3 regions of the Marinobacterium iners genome follow, and region 2 is predicted to be linked to each of the others. Evidence: predicted binding sites of a transcription regulator. Region 2 holds the regulator's gene; each other region holds the start of a gene.
What was found. Region 2 encodes FNR, which switches genes on or off when oxygen is low (the NO sensors DNR and NnrR bind a similar motif). Its sites were predicted from a motif close to TTGATNTANATCAA; they were not measured.

Region 1 (4,319 bases), 910 kb from region 2:
TCTCGGGTGGGTACGAACATTTGACTGAAAAGTTCGCTCTGGTCCGGTGCGGTCGCTTCCAGTTCAATCAGCCAATAGGGCGCGTTAAACGAAATGGCGGCATCACGTATAATCGGGCAGTCGGAGCTTTTAATGGTGAGTTGTACCACCGCGGAAGAGCGCCAGTCTCCGAGTCCTTTCAGTGATTGAATCTGCTCAATATCAGACTCGCTCACAAAAGCTGTAAAGGTTTCTCCCAGCAGTTCATGCCAGGGGCGTGAAAAGATGGCATCAGCGTTCTCACTGCAATAGCGGATGATAAAGTTTTCATCCAGTGCCAGCAGAACGCCGTTGGGCTGAATAGAGCCAACCTGATGGATAGGCTCGCGTTCGCAGTGCTGGAGAGCTTGCTGTAAAACGGTTTCTTGCTCTGTGTTGCTGCAATCAGGAGACATGGACATCGAGAAATGCCTCAAGTGTTTCAAAAAGATAAATGGCGTAATCGCAGGCCTGTGTACGCTCCTGTCTGGATTGTGGCGAGCGCTCTGCGAATTGGATGAACTGCGTCCACAGCTGTTCGATATTGTGACCGTAGCCGCTGAAAAAGCGCCCGCCATTGGCGTCGTTGATACCCAGGTTATGCATCAGATGCCGGCTGATAACGCGGCCGCCCAGGGTTGATCCCTCCAGGGGGTACATCATGCCCACCAGCTCGGGTCTGTTCATTGGTATGGCAAGTTCAACCGTGAAAGGGCAGCAGCCATCCACGCCGGGTGTGAGTCCGAAGTGAGCAAGATCCTGTTTCAGCCATTCAGTCTTGTAGCGGTCGCTATAGTTGAAGTCGGCCATGCCACTGGCAAGGCAGTTGCGGATATGGGCTTCCGCTGTCTGATAGAAGCTCCAGTAGGCCTGCAGAATAAGGGTATAGGTCTCAATATCGAGCGTGGGCCGGGTCATTCGACTCAAAAGAGGGTGGTGGTTCAGACGCACATGCGCCGCGTGTGTTGCCTGCCGCAGCTGCTGGTGAAGGGATGGGGGCTGTGTTGTCTGTGACATTGTGAAACCCTGCCCTTTGCATTCTCTTGAATATTGGTAAAGGATACCGCCGTCGCAATTTGATGTCATGAAGGTTGTGCGGTCAAATAGAGTATTCCGGTTGCCGGTTGTGACGTGAGTCAAGACCCGATATCAACGTCCGTGCAGAGTAGCGTTCGCGTTTTTCAAAACAGGCGTTTGTCACACAGGGCTGGATCCAGCATAGTGTCTGTAGCGTATGGGGTGCGACATACCAAAACAGGAGGTCGAAATGAACATACTGATGGTGCTTACTTCACACGACAAGATGGGCGACACGGGGCACAAGACAGGTTTCTGGCTGGAAGAGTTCGCGGCGCCGTACTACGTGTTTCGCGATGCCGGAGCAGATATCACACTGGCATCCCCCCAGGGCGGTCAGCCCCCGGTCGACCCTAACAGCACTGTGCCCGATGCGCAGACGGCTGCAACCGAGCGCTTTAATCAGGACAGTGAAGCGAAACAGGCGCTGGCCAATACCATCCCCCTGTCACGGGTGAGTGCCGGAGACTTTGACGCCATCTTTTACCCGGGTGGTCACGGTCCATTGTGGGATCTGGCCGAAGACTCGTACTCCATCAACCTGATCAGGGCGTTCGCTGAGCAAAAGAAACCGATTGGTGCGGTATGTCATGCGCCGGCTGTCTTACGGCATGTAACCGGAGCTGATGGTGTGCCCTTGGTAAAGGGCAAAACGGTGACTGGTTTCAGCAATTCCGAAGAAGCGGCGGTGCAGTTGACGGATATTGTGCCATTTCTGGTTGAAGATATGCTCAAGGACAAGGGTGGTCGCTATGAACGCGCTAACGACTGGGAATGCCATGTAGTGGTGGATGGTCTGTTGGTGACGGGGCAAAACCCGGCGTCTTCGGATGCATCGGCTGCGGCACTTCTGAAACTGCTTGCGAGCGCCTGATTTGAACTGTTCCGCCTCAGAGAATATGGAGATTTTACGATGACAGACAAGGTCGACTGGCGCGGGAAGTACAGAGCGTTGGCACTTGAGGTGGAGCAACACGAGCAGCAGTGTTCGCAGGCGGTTGAGTGCCTTCGTAATCTGGCCTCTCAGTTTGATCTTGCGGTACATGGCGAATCAGCTGAACTGGACCGGTTGCTGGCGTCGCTGGCGGCCGAGTTGCAGTCTGGTAGGTTGGACACAGTGCCAGAGCTGCTGCGCAAAACCGAAAAGCATGTCCGTCTCATAGATGAAGCTCGGGCACAGAAGGCCCGGCAGCTGATAAAGCGCATCGATGAATGGGTGCTGTTGTTGCAGGGTACGACTGAAAACCAGGCAGGGGCTCTGGTTGACGTGAAACAAAAGCTAGCCGGTACGGCCGACAACATGCAGCAGTTACCGGGGCTGATTGATACGCTTCTGACCTTTCAGAGGCAGAACAGTCGCTCTGATGCCGGTGTTGTCAGCGCTGACGATCTGGCACAGCCAAATGACGTAATCAGTAAACGTATGGCCCAGCGATTGCTGGAGCTGATTCAGTTGTTCAATGTGCCCGCTCAGTACCTAGCGAGCACGCATGAGCTGATCAGCTGCCTGGAGGCCGGGCCTGGTCCGGAAGAGCTGGAACAGTGCCTTGAGAAAGTATCAGTGTTGGCGCGGGCCTGTGGTGGTAATGCAGGAGAGGATATTCAGGCCTACCTTGTGGGCCTGAGTGAGCAGTTGGCCTATCTGCGCAGTTTTCTGGACAAGGCGGAAACGGCGGATGCGGTCAAGCTTCAACGCAACAACCTGCTGGATCAGACAGTACGCTACGATGTCCATAAAATCAGTCAGGCGGTCAAGCAGACCAGTGATATTAACGAGTTGAAAATGGCCGTCAGTACTCAGCTGGCAAGTCTGATAAAAGCAGTGGATACTCACAAAAAAGCGGAAAATCAGCATATTGCCGAGCTGCAGCAGGAACGGCAGAATCTGCTGAGTCGCCTTGATGAGATGGAGCTGAAGGCTGCCGGGTTCCGCAGGAGTGCTGAAGAGGCACATATGAAGTCGCGTACCGATCCTCTCACGGGGTTGGCGAATCGGTTTGCCTATGACCAGCAGCTTGCGAATGAAATGGCGCGCTATCAGCGCTACGGTTCGCCTTTCTCTCTTTGTGTTGCCGATATCGATTTTTTCAAGAGCATTAACGATCAGTATGGTCATCTAGCGGGCGACAAGGTGCTGCGGCTGATGGCCAAAGTGTTGCGCAGCAGCCTGCGCGGAGTCGATTTTGTTGCTCGCTTTGGCGGCGAAGAGTTTGTCATCCTGATGCCGTCAACCGGTGGGAAATCCGCCCACCAGGCGGCTGAGAAAGTGCGCAAGGCCGTTGAGCAAAGCCCGTTCAATTTCCAGAGTCGCCCGGTGCGCATCACAGTCTCAATTGGTGTGGCAGAGGTCATGTCTGACGATTCAGGCGAGTCCCTGTTTGGTCGTGCAGACAGCAACCTGTACGCTGCCAAAAGCAATGGCAGAAACAGGGTTGTGATGCACTGAATCCGGTTGTCTGGCTGCATATCTCCTGTAGTTTGTGATCAATTGTTGCCGCCCTCCCACTTGCGCTTTCACGCCCACTCCACCTGCAAACCTTCAACTCCATGTTTTCTATCAACTTCCCGTGCAGGTCGCATGCTGCATGGGTTGTGGCCATTTCCAATCTGGCAGGGGGCAGCTCAAGTCCAACTGAAAACCACACCTTTTTCACCTCTTTTCCACCTTGCATCTGCTGTGCTTACTACCTATAGTGTCGCGTAGTGGGAAAAAGTGGTTAAAAGTGGGCTATTTGGGGAAAGACAGTGGGCGTCATGTTCCGCGGAGTCAATCCGATCAATCTCGATGCCAAGGGCCGAATGGCGCTTCCGGCACGCTATCGCGAGTCGGTACACGCCCATTGCGAAGGCCGTATGGTGGTGACGATTGATACCGAAGACAAATGTCTGCTGCTTTATCCTCAGCCCGAATGGGACGAAATTCAGGCCCGCATTGATGCGCTGCCGAGTTTTAACAAGGCTGTTCGCCGCATTCAGCGCCTGCTGACAGGTCATGCGACAGACCTTGAACTGGATGCCAATGGGCGCATGTTGCTGCCGGCACCACTGCGTGAATATGCGCAGTTGGACAAGAAAATTGTATTGCTGGGGCAGGGCAACAAGTTTGAAATCTGGAGTGAAGAGCTCTGGAACAGTACGCGTGACGAATATCTGCAGGCTGATGAGGATGAAGAAATACCTCAAGAGCTGCAGTCACTGTCACTTTAACGCACTCCCAGGTAACG
Region 2 (4,319 bases):
GTAATCGATGCAGCGGCGGATATTGGTAGTTTGCAGAGGGCCATCCATTGGCTGCAGATAAAAATGGTCAAAGTGCATTTCAGTGAACCGTTCGGGTTGAGCCAGTGGCTGTGGGTAGACCAGCTTCAGCTCGTTACCGCTGTGTACAACCAGTTCGCTGCCGGCCTTGGGGCTGACGCAGATCCAGTCTATACCTTCGGGCAGAGGGCAGGTACCGTTGGTTTCGATGGCAATCTCAAAACCCTCGCCGTGCAGAGCGTCAATCAGATCTGAATCAAGCTGCAGGGCGGGCTCTCCACCAGTGCAGACAACGTAGGGCTTGCCGTCTGGGGCGTCCGGCCAGAACGAGCGAACCCGCTGTGCAAGCTTGGCCGCGCTGGCAAACTTACCACCATTTTGTCCATCGACGCCGACAAAGTCCGTGTCGCAGAAGTCACAGATTGCTTTAGATCGATCCTGCTCCCGGCCGGACCAAAGGTTGCAGCCGGCAAAACGGCAGAATACCGCTGCCCGTCCTGCTTGAGCACCTTCTCCCTGCAGCGTATAGAAGATCTCCTTAACGCTGTACATGCTCGCCTCCAAGCGCCGCGATCAGCTCAGGCAGCAGGCGGGCATACTCGAGCCCCATGCGAGCCAGTTCGGTATCACGGGCCGCGAGTGCCTCTTCAGGCGTGTCGGCTTCGAGCTGATCACGGTACTCATCGCACAGGCGCAGGCGGTGCAGGCTCAGGTCTTCATGCAGGACCAGCCGGATCTGCTGCTGCCATTCCAACGCCAACCGCTTGACCAGCATGCCGGTACTGATATGTGCTGCAATCTCGTCACACAGCAGTTCCTGGCCCTTGACACTGATTTTGCTGCCCTCGGTCATCGGGTCACGCAACTCACATTCATCTTCCAGTGCCCAGCCCTGTGGCATGGTTTCACCCTGTACCCAGGCTGTCATGACCTTATCGGACTGTACCTGAGTCTGCACCAGCTGTACCTTGAGTGATCCCAGCGCCTGGCGCAGCTGATTCAGCAGATCTTCTGCACGCTTGTGCGAGGAGGCATCCACCAGCAGCCAGCCCTGCTGTGGCATCAGCAGGGCGTATGTACGGCGACGACGGGTAAAGCTGCGTGGTAGCAGGTCCAGAATGACTTCATCCTTGAGTTGCAGCTTCTCTTTGCGGTAGACCTTACGACTTTGCTCGGCTTCAATCAGGGCAACACGCTCATCCAATGCCTCGCGTACAACGCTGCCGGGCAGAATGCGCTCTTCCTGCAGCAAGTTGATCAGCATGAAGCCGTTGCTGCTGAATACCAGCATCTCGTCAGCTTCGCTCACTGGTGCGCTCCAGCCGCTGCGACTCAGTTCCTGGCTGCCACAGGGAGTGAATGGGTGTTCTGACAGGGCTTCGCTCAGGTGCTCAGGGGTAAACCCCGGGGTGGGTTCAAAGCGATAGACAATGGCATTACGGAACCAGAGCATGGACTCTCCAGAGGTGCAAAAGGGGTGAAGTATAACAGTGTGCACCGGGCAGGCGTACCCGGTGCATCAGATGGGAAGCTTAGCAGCCTTCGTAGGCGAGCAGGGAGTAAACGGGGATGCCCAGTTCCTGAATGCGGGTTGAGCCCTGCAGGTCCGGCAGATCGATCAGGGCGGCGGCCTCGATAACCTCCGCGCCAAGCTTCTTGATCAGGGTGCAGGCGGCCAAAATGGTGCCGCCGGTAGCAATCAGGTCATCGAACAGAAGTACGCGGTCACCGGACTCAACCGAGTCAATCTGCATTTCAACTGCGGCGGTACCGTACTCCAGCGTATATTCCTGATGAATGGTTTCGCCCGGCAGCTTGCCTTTTTTGCGTACCAGTACCAGCGGCAGGTTGAGCTGGTGCGCCAGGATCGCGCCAAACAAGAAGCCACGAGCGTCAATACAGGCGATATGCGTAATATCGCTGTCGATATAACGCTGGATGAACGCATCCGACACCATACGCATCGCTTTGGGGTCTTTGAAAATGGGAGTTACATCGCGAAAGGTTACACCGGGTTCGGGCCAGTCCTGCAGTGAACGGATGACAGACTTCACATAAAACTCATCGTAGGACATAAATATCTCCCGGTTAGGCGCTCAATTGACATAACTCAATGCTGCGAGGGCGGATTAAGGGTGTAATGGCTTCGTTGGGTTACACATTGAGATGGCTACTTCATTGTGCAACTTGAGGCATGGCTTCGAAAGAAGCCATGCCTTTTTTATTGGCGTGATACTGGCCCCGGTTATAAACCGCCAACCGTATGGATGGGCTTGGTAATGTTGGCAGCTTCCCCGTCATGGTGTCAGCTGGTCTGGTTTTCCTGATGCTGGGAGCATTCACCTTGGCGTGCCTCGCCAGACAAACGATACATTTCGTCCAGGTTGGTCAGCTCCACTTCCTTGCCGTCCACTTGCATCAGGTCCATCTTTTGAAAGCGCGTAAAGATGCGGCTGACGGTTTCCACGGCCAGGCCCAGATAGTTGCCGATCTCGTTACGTGACATCGACAGACGGAAGTTGGATGCAGAGTACCCGCGTGCCTTGAAGCGCTGAGACAATTTGAGAAGAAAGGTTGCCACGCGTTGTTCTGCATTTTTCTTCGACAGCAACAGCATCATTTGCTGATCATCTCGCAGTTCCTTGCTCATGCTGCGCAGCATCTGACGGCGCAGTTCGGGCAGTTGGCCTGAAAGCTCATCCAGACGTTCAAAGGGGATCTCACAGACGGTCGTGGTTTCCAGTACCTTGGCTGACATGGGATAGGTTTCGGCATCAAATCCACTCAGGCCGACCAGTTCGCCCGGGAAATAAAAGCCGGTGATCTGCTCTTCACCCTCATTGGTGAGCGTGTAGCTCTTGATTGTGCCGGCCCGAAGGGCATACACGGAGCTGAAGGGTTCACCCTGATGGAACAGGTGTTCACCTTTCTTGAGCGGGCGGCTTTTCTCGATAATATCATCGAGTCGGTCGATCTCGGTCAGGTCAAGCGATACCGGAAGACAGAGTGAGCTCAGGCTGCAGGTCTTGCAATGGACCTGTTGCAGGCTGTGAAGCTTTCCTTGAGATTTCCAGTCGGCCATGGGGTCATCCTTATTGTTGGGTTCGTCACGCTGCGAGTGCTTTCCCGCATTATGTAACATTTACCCCAGAGGGTGAAGCGCCGGGCCCGGTTAACGGGCCTCGACTTTAGATGATACGCGAGAAACTCCGTGTGGCTTCATGTTTCGGTATATAGGCATCGAACGCCATACAGATGCGTCTTATCAGAAGGCGGCCTGCTGCAGTCACGCGAATGCGACTGGATGACAACTCGATCAAGCCATCAGTACTGAACTGCTGCAGTTCAGCCTGCTCGGCATTGAAATAATCGCCAAACTGAATATCAAAGCGCTGCTCGACGGCCGCAACATCCAGTTCAAATTGACAGATCAACTCAGTAATGACCGCGCGGCGAATATGATCATCACGGCTCAGTGTTACACCGCGCTTGACGGCATGTTGCTGCTGAGCAACGGCCTGACTGTAGGCGGCAATATCATGCTCGTTCTGATAATAGACATCGCCAATCTGACTGATGGCTGATACGCCCATGGCAACCAGGTCACAATCGGAATGGGTGGTGTAACCTTGAAAGTTGCGATGAAGCTTGCCTTCCGCCTGGGCGAGGGCCAGTTCATCATCGGGCTTGGCGAAATGGTCCATGCCTATATAAACGTAACCGGCCTCAAGCAGGCGATTGATACTGTTTTGCAGTATGTTGAGCTTGGTCTCGGGGCTGGGCAAGTCTTCAGCACGAATGTGTTTCTGTGAGCGGAATCGATCCGGCAGGTGCGCATAGTTGAACACTGACAGGCGGTCAGGGCTCATGGCAATGACGGTGTCGAGGGTATCGGCAAAGCTTTCTTCGCTTTGATGCGGCAGGCCGTAGATCAGGTCCATGTTGATCGATTTGAATCCCAGTTCACGCGAGCGTTGCAGTACGCGCGCGGTCATCTCGGTGGGCTGGACGCGATTGACCGCCTCCTGTACCCGTGCATCCACATCCTGTACACCAAGACTGATACGGTTGAAGCCGATCTCGCGCAAAACCTCCAGAGTCTGGTCACTGGCTTCACGCGGATCAATCTCAATTGAATAGTCGCCCTTGTCGTCATCACGCAAATTGAAATTGCTGCGCAGTGCCTGCATCAGCTCACGCATTTGATCATCGCTGATAAACGTCGGGGTACCACCACCCCAATGCAGCTGATTTACCTGCCGGTCTCCACGGTACCACTGTGACAGCTTTGCCATTTCACG
Region 3 (4,319 bases), 980 kb from region 2:
CTATGCGCGCGTATTTCTCATCTTGTTTTCTGTTCATGTTCCTGCTTGCACTCCCGTTGGGAGTGCAAGCGGACAGTTTGGGTGAAGCGGCGATAGAGGCTTATATCGATAGCCTGGGGCCGGTGCGGCAGCTGGGTGAAAAGCTGCAGGCCGAAGGCAAGCAAAGCTTCCTCGAACGTGAAATCACGCCGCGCAACGGTGAGCTGTTTGACCCCCACACCCGGGGGGTAAAAGTGTTGCAGCGAGAATCAACTGATGACTACAGCGAGCTGGGTCGGATTGTGCGCCAATATGGCTTTACCAGTGCGGAGAGTTGGGCGCTGACCGGTGACCGTGTTGTGCTCGCTTACGGTGCGATCAAGGCCGAGGCGGAAAGCCCTGAAATCCTGCAGCTGGCACAGCAGATGCAGGGAATGGATCCGCAAATGCTGCAGCTAGTGCCACCGGAGATGCGTCAGCAGATGGAGCAGGCGGTGAGTATTGCGCGCACACTGGCGCAGGTACCGGCGGCAGACAAGCAGAGTGTTAGGCCCTACACAGCTCAACTGGACCGTATTTTTTCCCAACCCTGAACACCAAAGTAAGGAGAGGCGGCATGTCCTCACTGGTTTATTGCACTGCCCAGTTCAAGCCTCGGCCCGGCAAGGAAGCCGAGCTGTTTCGCGCATTACAGATGCTGGAACCCAACGCCCACCGTGAAGATGCCTGTGTGCAGTACACGGTGACGCGTCAAATCAGCAGCCCCTTTGCCGAAGGCACCAGTTTTCCGATTGTGTTCCACGAAATCTGGAGCGATATGGAAAGCTTTGAGGCGCACTGCCAGCGCAAGGAAATCGTCGAATTCTTCGAACGTTATTGCAAGGCTGAAGATGGTCTGGCCGAAGACTGGAATGTTTGTATATATACTGACGAGCCGGAAAACTTCGACGCGCCCCAATTCGGATAGGTCTTTGCACCATTCAGGTGCAATTTTCCGGCCGGCGGACCTGTTCTAGCCCTGAAAACGCGGCGAGTGGGACTGGTCCGTTTCTTGCTTGAGTCCTTCTGTATCCGAGTAAAGTTAGCGGTCATGGATAAACGGAGGCGACCATGGGCACACTTGCGGCTGATTTCGGTGGACTGACAGCGCAACTCTTTGAACTTGTTCAACTGCGGGCAACAGGCACCCTGTTTGTGGTCAGTGCAGATAACCATGCGGCTCAGGTTGTGCTGTCCAAGGGGCAACTGCTGGGTGTTGCATATAATGGGCTGCACAATGAAAACGCAGTGGCTCAGCTGGCCAGTCTGGCACCACTGCGTTTTTCCTTTACACCCGAGCTGATCTATCCACTGCTGGAAACCCTGTTGCCTGACCAGGCGGAGCAGTTGCTGGAACGCCTGGGGTATCGCGACACGCCGGCTGTTGCACATCCGCTCGTTGAAGAGGACGAGCCGACCGACTCTGTGGCAGCGCCGGATGGGTCCAGAACCCCACTGATGGTGTACCGCGGGCGTGTTATTCAGGGGTAACCCTATTGACACTCAAGCTGACAGGCCTATCCTGAATTTGACACCTTTGTCTGTTGAGGTTGATCCGTTGCGATCAAAATTTGCCTGTTGGTTTCATGTTGCCGAGATGCCTTCGGCAAGAACGATCGGAAAGCCGACTGTTCTGTTTCTTTTGGCAGTATTGCTGTTTTACGGTTTTGAGGGCGGTGCAGTCCCCAAACCGGGAGACGAAAGCCTTGCCGTCATCAGTACCGACTTGCTGCTGGATAACACCCAGACTGACACCGATTTGTTTCTGCCGCAGCCATTACACACCTCCTGTGACAGCCTGCCTGCTCCTTGCCTCGACGAAATAGCTGATCAAAGGGAATCAACCTTTGAGGCTTCTTACCGGTCACGCGCACCGCCGTTCGCCTGCTTTTGTGGCAGCCATAACACTATCGGCTAGAGGCCGATCTGGATTACCGAACGGAGCGCTGGTACAGCGCGAGGAAAAGAACATGAAGAACTACCATGAGCTGAAAACCATCGGTCTTGAGGACTACACCCGCCTTGCTGAAGGTGCAGATCACGCCATCACCAACCTGGATTCACCGGCACAACTGGTGATGACCGATTTTCGTCAAACACCACCACTGACCATGAATCTGACCGAAAGCATCAGTGATGCCACCCAGGCGATGCGCAAGGTGCATGTGCGTTCGGTCATCGTCACCGACAGCAGCAAGGCTTTCCGCGGCATCCTGACCGTGATCGATCTGGAAAGTCGCAAGGTGCTCAGCCAAGCTACCAGCCTGGGCCTCAAGCGTGAGGACCTGAGTATCAAGGACGTGATGGTCAGTCGTGACAAGCTGCGCGGAGTGCCATTTTCAGCCCTGCAACAGGGTACCATCGGCGATCTGCTCAAGACGCTGCGTCATGAAGGTAGCATGCACATGCTGGTGGTTGACCCGGAGTCACAGGAGATCTGCGGCATTATTTCTGCCAGTGAAATTGCCCGTCGTTTGCAGGTGCCGGTCGAAATCAATCTTCAGGCGTCCAGTTTCCGCGATCTTGTGGATGTGCTTTTCGGTCGTGGAGAGTCCGTTTGATCCCTTTGTTAACGGACCCTAAGTTCACGGGGCGTTGAATGAGCGTGGCTGAGGTTGGCACAGGTCAATCTCGGCTACTGCAGGATCTGCCATACTGAACGCTTAATCCCGGATAACAGGAGTTGGGCATGGCCAGGTCAGAAACACGGATGATGGATGGCAACGAAGCAGCTGCCACCATCGCCCACCAGCTCAATGATGTCATCGCCATCTATCCGATAACGCCGGCTTCGGTGATGGGTGAGCTGGCTGACAGCTGGAGCAATGCGGGGCGCCCCAATCTCTGGGGCAGTGTGCCGGAAGTGATTGAGCTGCAGAGCGAAGCCGGTGCCGCTGGTGCCGTACACGGTTCACTTCAGGCCGGAGCCAAAACCTGCACCTTCACCGCCTCGCAGGGGCTGCTGCTGAAAATCCCCAACATGTTCAAGATTGCCGGTGAGCTGACGCCGACGGTGTTTCATATTGCGGCGCGCTCGGTGGCAACTCACGCACTGTCAATTTTCTGTGACCACAGCGATGTGATGGCTGCACGCACCACTGGCTTTGCTATCCTGGCTTCAGGCAATGCGCAAGAGGTGATGGATATTGCCACCATTGCCGAGATGGCCACGCTGGAAGGGCGGGTGCCGGTGCTGCACTTCTTCGATGGCTTTCGTACCAGCCACGAAATCAGCAAGGTAGAGCTGGTTACAACGGCCCAGCTGCAGCAGCTGATCGATCCCGGTTTGATCAGGGCCTGCCGTGACCGAGCACTGTCTCCCGAGCACCCCTTTATTCGCGGCACCTCACAAAACCCGGATCTCTTTTTTCAGTCACGCGAAGCGTGTAACCCCTATTACGACGCCTTTCCGGCCATTGTGCAAAACGCAATGGATCGCTTTGCAGCGGTTACGGGCCGCCAATATTCGCTGTATGAGTACAGCGGAGCCAACGATGCCGAACGGGTCGTTGTGGTGATGGGATCAGCCAGCCAGACGGTGGTTGAAACCGTAGAACATCTCAATGCCGAAGGCGAAAAGGTTGGGCTGCTGAACGTACGCCTGTTCCGGCCTTTTGCCTCTGAGCGGCTGCTGCAACAGCTGCCGGACACTGTGCGTGCCATTGCGGTGCTGGATCGCACCAAGGAGCCTGGCTCGGATGGCGAGCCGCTGCTCAAGGATATCACCACAGCTGTTTTCAACGCCTGCAGCGAAGATGCCTGGCGGGGCACTGGACTGCCGCGCATTCTGGGTGGGCGCTTTGGCCTGTCATCAAAGGAGTTTACTCCCGGCATGGTCAAGGCGGTGTTCGACCATCTGGCCCGCCCGGAAGGCAAGCGTGAATTTACCATCGGTATTGACGACGATGTCACGCGCCTGAGCCTGCGTTGGGATGAAAGCTTTCGCAACCGTGCCGCGAGACAGCAGGTGCAGGCCGTTTTTTACGGCCTGGGAGCAGACGGAACGGTATCCGCCAACAAGAACAGCATTCGCATTATCGGAGAAAAGCCAGGTCGGTTTGCGCAGGGGCACTTTGTCTACGATTCGAAGAAATCCGGTGCGGTCACCGTCTCGCATCTGCGTTTTGGTCCTGAGCCAATACGCTCGGCCTACGAGGTTCAAAGCGGTGAGGCTGATTTTGTTGGCTGTCATCAGCCCGTTTTTCTGGGTCGCTATCCGATGCTGGAAAAGGCAAAACCGAAAGCCACCGTGCTGATCAATACGCCTCTGACGGGAGAGGTTTTCTGGCAGTCGCTGCCGC

Region 1: CFI10_RS06425 (biliverdin-producing heme oxygenase) is a predicted target of FNR. The motif match lies at 1,145-1,158, and genes of this name have one in related genera.
Region 3: nifJ (pyruvate:ferredoxin (flavodoxin) oxidoreductase) is a predicted target of FNR. The motif match lies at 2,634-2,647, and genes of this name have one in related genera.

The regions. Positions count from the first base shown of each region.
Region 1 is NZ_CP022297.1:1,322,924-1,327,242, forward strand. It holds gene CFI10_RS06420 (EAL domain-containing protein) at 1-440, opposite strand, end outside; gene CFI10_RS06425 (biliverdin-producing heme oxygenase) at 424-1,035, opposite strand; gene CFI10_RS06430 (type 1 glutamine amidotransferase domain-containing protein) at 1,286-1,969, shown strand; gene CFI10_RS06435 (GGDEF domain-containing protein) at 2,009-3,541, shown strand; gene mraZ (division/cell wall cluster transcriptional repressor MraZ) at 3,850-4,302, shown strand.
Region 2 is NZ_CP022297.1:2,230,523-2,234,841, reverse strand. It holds gene queE (7-carboxy-7-deazaguanine synthase) at 1-570, opposite strand, end outside; gene CFI10_RS10740 (recombination-associated protein RdgC) at 557-1,471, opposite strand; gene CFI10_RS10735 (adenine phosphoribosyltransferase) at 1,551-2,093, opposite strand; gene fnr (fumarate/nitrate reduction transcriptional regulator Fnr) at 2,324-3,100, opposite strand; gene hemN (oxygen-independent coproporphyrinogen III oxidase) at 3,207-4,319, opposite strand, start outside.
Region 3 is NZ_CP022297.1:3,207,331-3,211,649, reverse strand. It holds gene CFI10_RS15440 (hypothetical protein) at 3-572, shown strand; gene CFI10_RS15435 (putative quinol monooxygenase) at 596-946, shown strand; gene CFI10_RS15430 (hypothetical protein) at 1,090-1,509, shown strand; gene CFI10_RS15425 (hypothetical protein) at 1,556-1,936, shown strand; gene CFI10_RS15420 (CBS domain-containing protein) at 1,989-2,579, shown strand; gene nifJ (pyruvate:ferredoxin (flavodoxin) oxidoreductase) at 2,708-4,319, shown strand, end outside.